Regions from separate parts of the Halomonas sp. EF61 genome, predicted to be linked through region 1. Evidence: predicted binding sites of a transcription regulator. Region 1 holds the regulator's gene; the other holds the start of a gene.
The links. Region 1 encodes FNR, which switches genes on or off when oxygen is low (the NO sensors DNR and NnrR bind a similar motif). Its sites were predicted from a motif close to TTGATNTANATCAA; they were not measured.

Region 1 (5,048 bases):
CGTCGGCGACGACACCCGCGCCGCCGGCATTCTCGATCTCACCGACCGTGCCTTCGCCCATCGTCCACGTATCGCCCGCCTGGCCGAGCAGGTGGCCCATCGCTTCGTGTTGAACCTGCTGGTCATCACCGCCCTGGTGGCGCTGGTCTGGAGCCTGATCGACCCTAGCCGCAGCCTGTGGATCACCCTGTCGGTCCTGGTGGTGACCTGCCCCTGCGCCCTGGCGCTGGCGACCCCCACCGCCCTGACCGTGGCCCACGGCCGGCTGAGACGTGCCGGGGTACTGGTGACGCGAGCCGATGCGCTGGAGACCCTGGCCGGCCTCGATCGCGTCGTCTTCGACAAGACCGGTACCCTGACCCGGGGGCGCATGCAACTCGCCGAACACCGGCCGCTGAGCGACGACGAAGGAAGCGCCAACAATGGCGAGATGGACCCTGCCACCAAGCGCCGGCATCTGGCCCTGGCGGCGGCACTGGAAACCGGCTCGGAGCACCCCATCGCCCGCGCCTTCGCTGCCTGGCGCGACGCCAGCTGCCAGGCCAGCGAACTGCGCAATCACCCGGGTCAGGGCGTGGAAGGCGTGATCGACGGCCGGCGCTGGCGACTGGGCCAGCCGCATTTTGCCTGCCTGGGCCAACCCGTTCCTGAGCTCCCTGGCGCAGGACTTTGGTTGCTGCTGGCCAGCGAAGGCAAGCCCCAGGCCTGGTTCAAGCTCGACGATCAGCCCCGTGACGACGCCGCCGAGACCCTCGCCGCCCTCGCCCAGCGGGGGCTTGCCATCGAGATCCTGTCGGGCGACCGCGCCGTCAACGTTGGCCAGCTTGCCCGCACGCTGGGCGTCGATCAGTGGCGTGGCGAGGCCTCCCCCGAGGACAAGCTCGGGCACTTGAAGGCGCGACAGGCACAGGGCGAAAAGGTGGCCATGGTCGGTGATGGCATCAATGACGTGCCGGTACTGGCCGGCGCCGACCTCGCCATCGCCATGGCCGGGGCCAGCGACCTCACCCGCACCCGCGCCGATCTGGTATTGCTGGGCGAACCGCTCACGGGTATCGTCCAAGCCATCGAGGTGGCCCGCCAGACCCGTCGAATCATTCGCCAGAATCTGTCCTGGTCAGTGCTCTACAATGTCGTGGCGCTACCCGCAGCGGCGCTGGGCTTCGTGCCCCCTTGGCTTGCCGCCATCGGCATGTCACTCAGCTCGTTGCTGGTCATCGCTAATGCCCTGCGTCTGCGGCGTGGACGCACCAGGCCGACCGCGACGCCTTCACCCGTCACCGCAAGCCCCGGCCCATGAGCATCCTTTACCTGTTGATACCCTTGTCGTTGATCCTGCTGGGCCTGGCGGTCTGGGCCTTCTTCTGGGCGGTGCGCAACGACCAGTTCGAGGACCTCGAGGGCCCCGCCTATCGCATCCTGTTCGAGGATGAGGACGACACTCGCAGTGTCGATGACGGCGCTTCCTCGTCCGAAACGCCTGCGCAGACATCCGATCGTGATCCATCGTCCAGAGGGCCTGAGTGAACCCTACCGGCCTGGAGCTGCCTCCCATGATGGCGGCCTTCGTGTTTGGTCTGCTTGGTGGTGCACACTGTATTGGCATGTGCGGCGGCATCATGAGCGCTCTGACCTTTGCCATCCCCCCCAGCATGCGTCAACCTTGGCGGGTGGGCTCTCTGGTGCTTGGCTACAATGTAGGTCGTATCACCAGCTACTGTGTGGCGGGCGCTCTGGTTGCCACCCTGGGTTCGGTGATCGGCCTTTCGCCGACCCTGCGTGGCCTGATGCAGATCGTCGCCAGCCTGATGTTGATCCTGATGGCGCTTTACATTGCCGATCTATGGAAAGGCCTGCGTCACGTCGAGGCACTGGGACGTCACCTCTGGAGGTACCTGGAACCCGCAGGCAGACGCCTGTTGCCGGTGGTGCGTCTGCCCCAGGCGGTGGCGCTGGGCGCCATCTGGGGCTGGCTGCCCTGTGGCCTGGTGTACTCGATGCTGGCCTGGAGCCTGGCACGGGCCGAGCCCCTCGAGGGCGCACTGCTGATGGCGAGCTTCGGTCTTGGCACGCTTCCGGCGCTGGTGGTGACGGGCCTCGCCGCCAGACAAATGCAGGCCCTGCTGGCGCATCGGGCAACACGCCTCGCCGCCGCAGCCATGATCATCGCCTTTGCCGTCTGGCAACTTTGGACTGGGCTGCATCAATGACGCATCCTACCTCTAAGTTATTAATCCTAAAGAGGTAGACGCCACTTTTAGCTGATCTGAGGGTGTAGAATAGTGCCATCAACGTGCTGTACGGGCGACGTCTGTTCTCCCCATGGCCCAGTCAATATCGATCCCAGATCCACAGGAGCTGCGAATGAGTCCTACGGCCCAAGATCGGCGGCGTCCCATGCTGCATGAGACTCGCTGTGAGTCCTGCAGCCTGAGTTCCTTGTGCCTTCCGCTGTCGCTGGAGACCGCCGACCTCGAGCGCTTCGATTCCATCATCCGTCGTCACCCGCCGATCAAGAAAGGCACACGATTGGTCGAGCAGGGAGATCGCTTCACCAGCGTCTTCGCGGTCCGATCGGGGAGTCTCAAGCAGATCACCACCGAAGGCAGCGGCGAAGCTCAGTTGACCAACTTCTTCCTGCCCAGTGAACTGGTTGGTCTGGATGGCATCGACGACGGCCGCTATCCCGGCAGCGTGGTGGCGCTGGAGACCACCACGGTGTGCGAGATTCCCTTCGACCGCCTCGATGCGCTGACCCAGACCCTACCGGAGCTGCGTGCCCAGCTGTTTCGCACCCTGAGCAAGGAGCTGCGAGAGGACCGCCGGATGATGCAGCTGCTGTCACGCAAGACCGCCGATCAGCGCCTGGCCTGCTTCTTCCTCGGCCTGTCGGACCGCTTCCGCCGCCGCGGCTATTCACCGTTCAGCTTCCGCCTGTCCATGTCCCGCGCCGACATCGGCAATCACCTGGGGCTGGCGGTGGAAACGGTCAGCCGTATCCTCGGGCGTTTCCAGCAGCAGGATCTGGTGGCGGTATCGGGACGTGAGGTCAATATCCTCGACCTGACCGCGCTGTCGACCCTGGCCGACACCGAAGTTACCTGAGCGGGCCTGGCGGCAGTGTGCCGGGCTTGGCCAGCAGCGCCCGGTACCCAGGATCTGGAAAGCAAAGCGTAATAGATGGCGTGTGACAAGAAAGAGGCCGCATCCGGAGATGCGGCCTCTTTTGCTGTCATGGCGTCCTGCACATTCGCTGTTGGCGAGATCAGCCGGCATCCACCACGTCGATGCGCCGGGCCTGGCGTTCGGCCTGTACGGCCTCCAGCCCCTCGAAGTCGAACAGTTGCCGATCCGCCAGCTGCGACGGCGCCACATTGGTCACCGCCTTGAACATGCTCTCGAGGCGCCCGGGATGCTTGACCTCCCACTCGGCCAGCATCTCCTTGACCACCTGGCGCTGCAGGTTGGGCTGGGAACCACACAGGTTGCACGGGATGATCGGGAACTCCATCGCCTCGCTGTAGGCCTGGATATCGGCCTCGCGGCAGTACGCCAGCGGGCGGATGATGATGTTCTTGCCGTCGTCGGAGAGCAGCTTGGGCGGCATCGCCTTGAGGCTGCCACCGAAGAACATGTTCAGAAACAGCGTCTCGAGAATGTCCTCGCGGTGGTGGCCCAGGGCGATCTTGGTCGCCCCGATCTCCTCGGCGAAGCCATAGAGCGAGCCGCGCCGCAGGCGTGAGCAGAGCGCGCAGGTGGTCTTGCCCTCCGGCGTCTTCTCCTTCACCACCGAATAGGTGTCGCGCTCGAGGATGTGGTAGTCCACGCCGATACTGTCCAGATAGTTCGGCAGCACATGCTCCGGAAAGCCCGGCTGCTTCTGATCCAGATTCACCGCCACCAGCGAGAAGTTGACCGGCGCGTTGCGCTGAAGGCTGCGCAGGATCTCGAGCATGGTGTAGCTGTCCTTGCCACCAGACAGACACACCATGATCTTGTCGCCTTCCTGGATCATGCCGTAGTCGATGATGGCGTTACCGGCCTGGCGGCGCAGGCGCTTCTGCAGCTTGTTGAACTCACGCCGTGCCTTGGCCTGAACTTGGGCTTCCGTCTGATCGCCATCCGCAGCAGGGTCGGCCGGGCTGACACCGGCATCGATCGAGAGATGGTCATCCTCGGGGGTACGGGGATCGAACAGGGTGGCGGAGGCGGACTGTGGCGACATGGGAGCGGGACATCACGGCTGAAAATGAAAGAGGCGCCAGTCTACCATCCGGACGCTTTAGTGGCGAAGAGGTCAGCGACCGCTTACCCCGGCGAGGACAATACGGGAGAGGCTTTTCGTCGGCAGCACATCGGAAACCGCCAAGGACGACACCGCCGTAGTGGCGCCCTTGCGCGTCGTGGCCTGGTCTGGTCTGGCAAGCCGAAGAACGCAAGTGCCTGTCAGCCGGGGCCTAGACGACGTTCAGCGCCAGCAGATAGCGCACCACCACGCCCAGCAACAGCAGCAGGATGCCGGCACGTTGCCAGCCAAACTCGCGTACGGTCAGGGTCAGGCGCTTCTCCCAGAACTTGACCATGCCCCACAGGTCCCGGGTACGGCGATAGTACTGGAGGTAGGCCACCAGCACCGAGACCAGGCCCAGCGCCAGCAGCGTGGGCTCGAGAAGGGTCAACATGGCGTGCAGACTCATGACAGGATCTCCTTGCAGGTGAATGGTTGCCGGTGCGGGCGGCACCGGGTCAGCGCGGATGACGGCAACGGGTCAGCGCGGATGACGGCAACGGGTCAGCGCGGATGACGGCACCGGGTCAGCGCGATGGCGCCGTGAGTGCCCCGCTCTCCAGGCGCAGATGCATCAGCGCCGTGGTGACGGCGTCGCCCAGGGCCGTATGGCGTCCCATGATCGGGACTCCCAGTCGCTCTGCCAATTGTTCAAAGGTCGGCTGCACCTCGATTTCCGGGTGACTTCGGCGCAGCCGCTTGCGGTACTGCTGGGCCACGTCGATGGTGGCGTTGGGCAGCGAGAAGCCAAACTCCGCCT
Region 2 (5,048 bases), on a different contig from region 1:
GCACATCCTGGCGCGTTTCGCGGCCATCCGCTCCGAAGCCGACATCCCCGCCGCCCGTCGCATCGCCGTGACCTGGTCGGGCCTGTGCCTGGTCTGCGCCATGGCGGTCGGTCTGCTGGGCCTGGTCTACATGACTCGCGACCTGGGTGACGGCGAGACCATCTTCATGGTCATGGTCAACGCCATCTTCCATCCGCTGGTCGCCGGTGTACTGCTCGCCGCCATCCTGGCTGCGGTCATGTCCACCGCCGACTCCCAGCTGCTGGTGTCGTCCTCTGCCCTGACCGATGACTTCTACAAGGCGCTGTTCCGCCCCGACGCCAGCCAGTCCGAGCTGGTCTGGGTCGGCCGCTTTGCGGTCATCGGCATCGCCGTCATCGCCTACCTGCTGGCGATGAACCCGGACTCCACGGTACTGGGACTGGTGTCCTACGCCTGGGCCGGTTTCGGCGCCGCCTTCGGTCCTGCACTGATCATGTCGCTGTACTGGCGTCGCATGAACCAGTGGGGCGCGCTGGCCGGTATCGTGGTCGGTGGCATCACCGTGGTGGCCTGGGCCGAGATGTCCGGCGGGCTGTTCGATCTTTACGAGATCGTGCCCGGCGTGATCTTCGCCTACATCGCCATCGTGGTGGTGAGCTTGATGACCGCCGAGCCGAGCAAGGAGATCACCGAGCAGTTCGACACCCTGGAAGACGCCTGATCGTCAGTGATCGTCTGCCACGCAAGAAGGCCGCCCTCGGGCGGCCTTCTTCGTTACGGGACACATCGAGCACGCACCTGGCGCTCAACGCTCACTGACGGTCGAACCGCCCTGCCCACCTTGGCCGTGCACATCAGCCCCGTTCAAAACAGGCCGGCGTAGCGACACAGCAGCAGCACGATAAAGCTGACCAGCGCCAGCGGATACCAGGGCATGGCCCCCGCCAGGCGCCACCAGCCGGGTACCGCTGAGAAGTGCAGCGGCATGGACAACCCCCCGCCCAGCGCCCACACGCCCAGAACTACCATGGCCAGCCTCGCCGGCGTCGGGAGATCACGAATCAGCCAGGGTTCCAGCAGCAGCCACACCGCCAACAGAGCGGTCAGTGCGAGCACCAGTGCCGCCCCGCCCCAGGGCAGCGTCGACATGCCGAGCAACCTCTCACGCCTTCGTCTGGCCACCATCCCGCACTCTCCTCCGGAGTCTTCTCCCACAGTGAAGACGATTTATCGCCGGACGGCGAGCGTTTATGCAGTGCACAAGCGCGCATCGACGTCTACGCCACAATGTGCAAAAAAATTGTACAGCATTTACATTACCTACCCGCCCAAGTCGATTTAGTTCCATAAATTCTGGCTAGTTACTGCTATCTGGCCAATTAAATATTTCTACAAGACATTTAGAAACACTGTTCGTAAACTGCGAAGCGTACAAGGTTACTTCCCTCGGGAAGGATGCCATCGGATCATCAAGGAGGTCCCGCATGAACATGACTCGACTGATGGGCACCGCAGCCCTGCTCGCTACCACCACCTTCGCCGCCCAGTCTGCCCTGGCCTATCAGGCAGGTGACATCTACGTGCGCGGTGGCTTCGAGAAAGCCGATCCCACCTCGGACAACGGCGATATCGCCAACCAGGATCTCGATGTCTCCGAAGAGAACGGCTTCGCCTACGGCGCCGGCTACCTGTTCCACGACAAGTTCGGTGTCGAGCTCAACGGCTCCGAGGCCATGGAGCACGATATCGCGGTCAACGGCGGTAATGTGGGCAGCGTCGACCGTACCCCGGTCAACCTGATGCTCAACTACTACCCGCTGGGCGGCGTGGAAAACGCTCGCGTCCACCCCTACGTTGGCGTGGGCATGAACTACACCCACTTCTCCGACGAGAGCTTCAACGCCGACCTCGATAGCTCCTACGGCGCCGCAGCCCAGGTGGGTCTCGACCTCAGCGTCACCGACAACCTGCTGGTCGGCACCTACGCCCGCTACGCCGATGTCGATTCCGATATCGAGGTCGACGGCCACGATGTCGGCGAGGCCGAGATCGATCCGATGACCATCGGTGCCGGCGTCACCTATCGTTTCTAAGCGCTTGCGCTGTATTGAGAAAACGCCTGCGCGATCTTGAAATAAGCGGCTGACCGGTTAGCTCGATCGCGCCGCATTCCAACCGCAGTATCGAAGGCGTCTGGCTTTGCCAGGCGCCTTTTCTGGTGCGTTGCCGGTTCATTTTTGTCGACCAAAGGAGGTATTGAGGTAGATCAATAACCACGTTCTCGATGCGGCATACACTGCTTGGCAATCGGGCTCGCCGAATGGCTCGCCGACCGGCTCGCCCACTTTTGCCAGTACGCAAGGAGAACACCATGCGCCATCCCCTGATCACCACCGCCCTGGTCGCCGCCATCGCCGGCAGCGCCCTCGCCAGCAGCCAGGCCTTTGCCGCCTACGGCAAGGGCGACATCTACACCCGCATCGGGGTGGCCAAGGTCAAGCCCGACTCCGACAACGGCTCTCTGAGGGAAGGCACCATGGACACCGACGTCCATGACGACAACGGCTTCGCCTTCACCCTGGGCTACCGTTTCCACGACAAGTTCGGCGTCGAACTGCTGGCCGCCGAGCCCTTCGAGCACGACGTCGACCTGAACGTCGGTGGCAACGATATCGGCGCCAGCGTCGAGCACCTGCCGCCGACCCTGACCGTGCAGTACTACCCCTTCGGTGGCACCGAGGCGCGGGTACAGCCCTACGTTGGCCTGGGGGTCAACTACACCCACTTCTCCGACGAGGACATCGATACCGGGGACGATCTCGATCTGGAAGAGTCCTGGGGCTGGGCCGGCCAGGCGGGCCTCGACCTGGTCATCGACGACCACTGGGCGGCCAACATGGCGGTGTGGTATCTGGATATCGACAGCGACGTCGACCTCAACGGTGAGGACATCGGCGAGATCGAGGTGGACCCCTACGTGATCATGGCCGGTATCAGCTACCGCTTCTGATCCGGGTCAGTTCAGCAAAGCCTGCGATACGGCACAATACCTTCCGCAAACGCGATCTAACATTGGGAGACTGAAATGAGGGTACTCATTGTTGCGATGGTATTGGTGCTGATCAGCGGCACCGCACTGGCTCATGGTGGAGGTTGCCGAAAGAGCTCACCCGCAGGGCAGTGCTGCCATATGGACCGGAGCGCTGGCACCGTACACTGCCACTGACCCGCCATGCGGTATTGCTCTTCATTGCAAACGCCCGCCCCCACTTGGGAGGTGGGCGTTTTGCTGTTGACGTCAAAAAGTGGATTTGGCGACGCATCTGTAGCAGGCCGCAGTGCCAATAGGGGCAAGAAGCTAGCGGGGATGATGGCGTGACAGCCCCAACCTCCCGAGCGTGACCTCATCGAGGTGCTCGACGGCCTCCACCGCCGCCAGCGCCTGGTGATAGCCCTCGCTCAGGAAGTCACGACCGGCCAGCAGGTGCTCGAGGTACTCGCGGGCGGGCCGCAGGCCATCCCCCTGGCGTTCGGCGCCGGCGATATAGACCCAGGCCTCGATCGGCCCTTGTTCGGTGATCACCGGCAGACGATGACGGTCGTACTCGTGCGGGTAACCTTCGAAGGGATCCATCTGCCGGATCTGCTCGGGCTCGAGGAGTTCGAACAGCGCGCCCTCGACCCGATCGCCCGGCGCCGGCACCACATTGGCGTGGGCGATGCCCGGCACCCGGGAGGCCTTGTTGAAGCGCAGTGCGTAGCCTTCCAGGCTGCCGGCCAGCACACGCCGGGTCTCGCCGATGCGCGCGGCGACACGCTCAATGTTCATGTTGCTGCCATAGGCAAAGTACCAGGGCATCGCCTTCTCCTCGCTGGGGACTTCTTCCGTTACCGGCGATTCAGTTCTCGGTGATCAGCCGGTCGATATCCTCGATCACCTTCTGCAACAGCATCCGGTCCTGAGCGCGCGCGCCTTCCTGGATCAGGTAGGCGTCCACCGCCGGGGCCACATCGCAACTGGCGGGCAGGGGCGCACGCTGCTCGACCAGGGTATCGAGCCTGGCGATAAACACGAAGCGCAGCCACTGAGGCAGCGACATGGTATCGATGCAGAACGGCTGCCGACTGTTGAAGGCGGCGGCCTCCGGCTTGTCCATACGCCACATGTTGGCGGCCTTCATGGTCGCCTCGAGCTCGCGCAGGGCCGCGCCCAGGGCGTCGTGGACGGAAGGTTCGGTGGGCATGATGCCTCCGCTTTGAAAATGGGCTTGGTGCACGTCATTGTCGCGTGCCGGACCAGCAAGGGCCAGCCCGGTAGCAACACGCGCCGCCTGAGGATCCGCTGCAGACGCGACACCTCGAAGGGCACGCCTCGACGTGCAGACTTTCTCGAACGAGGATCTCGCCGGATGGATGAGCGACTCGGCCTACAGGGGCTCGGCGGCGGGCAGCACCTTGCGCAGGAAGTCCCGGGTACGCGGGTCCTGCGGTGCATGGAACAGCTCCGAGGGAGGCCCCTGCTCGACGATGCGCCCGCCCTCCATGAACACCACCCGGTCGGCCACGTCACGGGCAAAGGCCATTTCGTGGGTGACCACCAGCATGGTCTGGCGTTCACGCGCCAACTGCTTCATCAACGCCAGCACCTCGTCGACCCACTCGGGATCCAGCGATGAGGTGGGTTCGTCGAACAGGATCACCTCGGCCTGGGCGGCCATGGCGCGGCCGATCCCCACCCGCTGCTGCTGGCCCCCGGACAGCGACGCCGGATAGGCGTCCGCCTTGTCCGACATGCCGATGCGCTCGAGGATCTCACGCGCTCGCTGGTGGGCCTTGGCCCTGGGCCAGCGGTTGACCACGATCAGGCCCTCGGCGATGTTCTCAAGCGCCGTCTTGTTGGCAAACAGCGCGTAGTTCTGGAACACGAAGGCCGTGTGTCGACGGGCAGCCAGGATCTCGGACTTGCTGGCCTGGGTCAGGTCCAGATTCAGCGGACCCAAGGTCAATCGGCCACCATCGGGCTGCTCGAGAAAGTTGAGACAGCGCAGCAACGTCGACTTGCCGGT

Region 2: the regulator FNR is predicted to act here: its motif matches at 2,239-2,252, upstream of NFI08_RS20510 (OmpW/AlkL family protein).

Annotation. Positions count from the first base shown of each region.
Region 1 covers NZ_JAMSHM010000002.1:1,120,451-1,125,498, forward strand. Annotated here, with positions in the region: gene NFI08_RS13855 (heavy metal translocating P-type ATPase) at 1-1,300, shown strand, start outside; gene ccoS (cbb3-type cytochrome oxidase assembly protein CcoS) at 1,297-1,527, shown strand; gene NFI08_RS13865 (sulfite exporter TauE/SafE family protein) at 1,524-2,210, shown strand; gene fnr (fumarate/nitrate reduction transcriptional regulator Fnr) at 2,365-3,105, shown strand; gene ttcA (tRNA 2-thiocytidine(32) synthetase TtcA) at 3,266-4,225, opposite strand; gene NFI08_RS13880 (hypothetical protein) at 4,458-4,697, opposite strand; gene NFI08_RS13885 (3'-5' exonuclease) at 4,816-5,048, opposite strand, start outside.
Region 2 covers NZ_JAMSHM010000004.1:203,378-208,425, forward strand. Annotated here, with positions in the region: gene putP (sodium/proline symporter PutP) at 1-703, shown strand, start outside; gene NFI08_RS20500 (hypothetical protein) at 847-1,167, opposite strand; gene NFI08_RS20505 (OmpW/AlkL family protein) at 1,467-2,075, shown strand; gene NFI08_RS20510 (OmpW/AlkL family protein) at 2,354-2,992, shown strand; gene NFI08_RS20515 (gamma-glutamylcyclotransferase family protein) at 3,341-3,841, opposite strand; gene NFI08_RS20520 (YqcC family protein) at 3,882-4,226, opposite strand; gene NFI08_RS20525 (amino acid ABC transporter ATP-binding protein) at 4,410-5,048, opposite strand, start outside.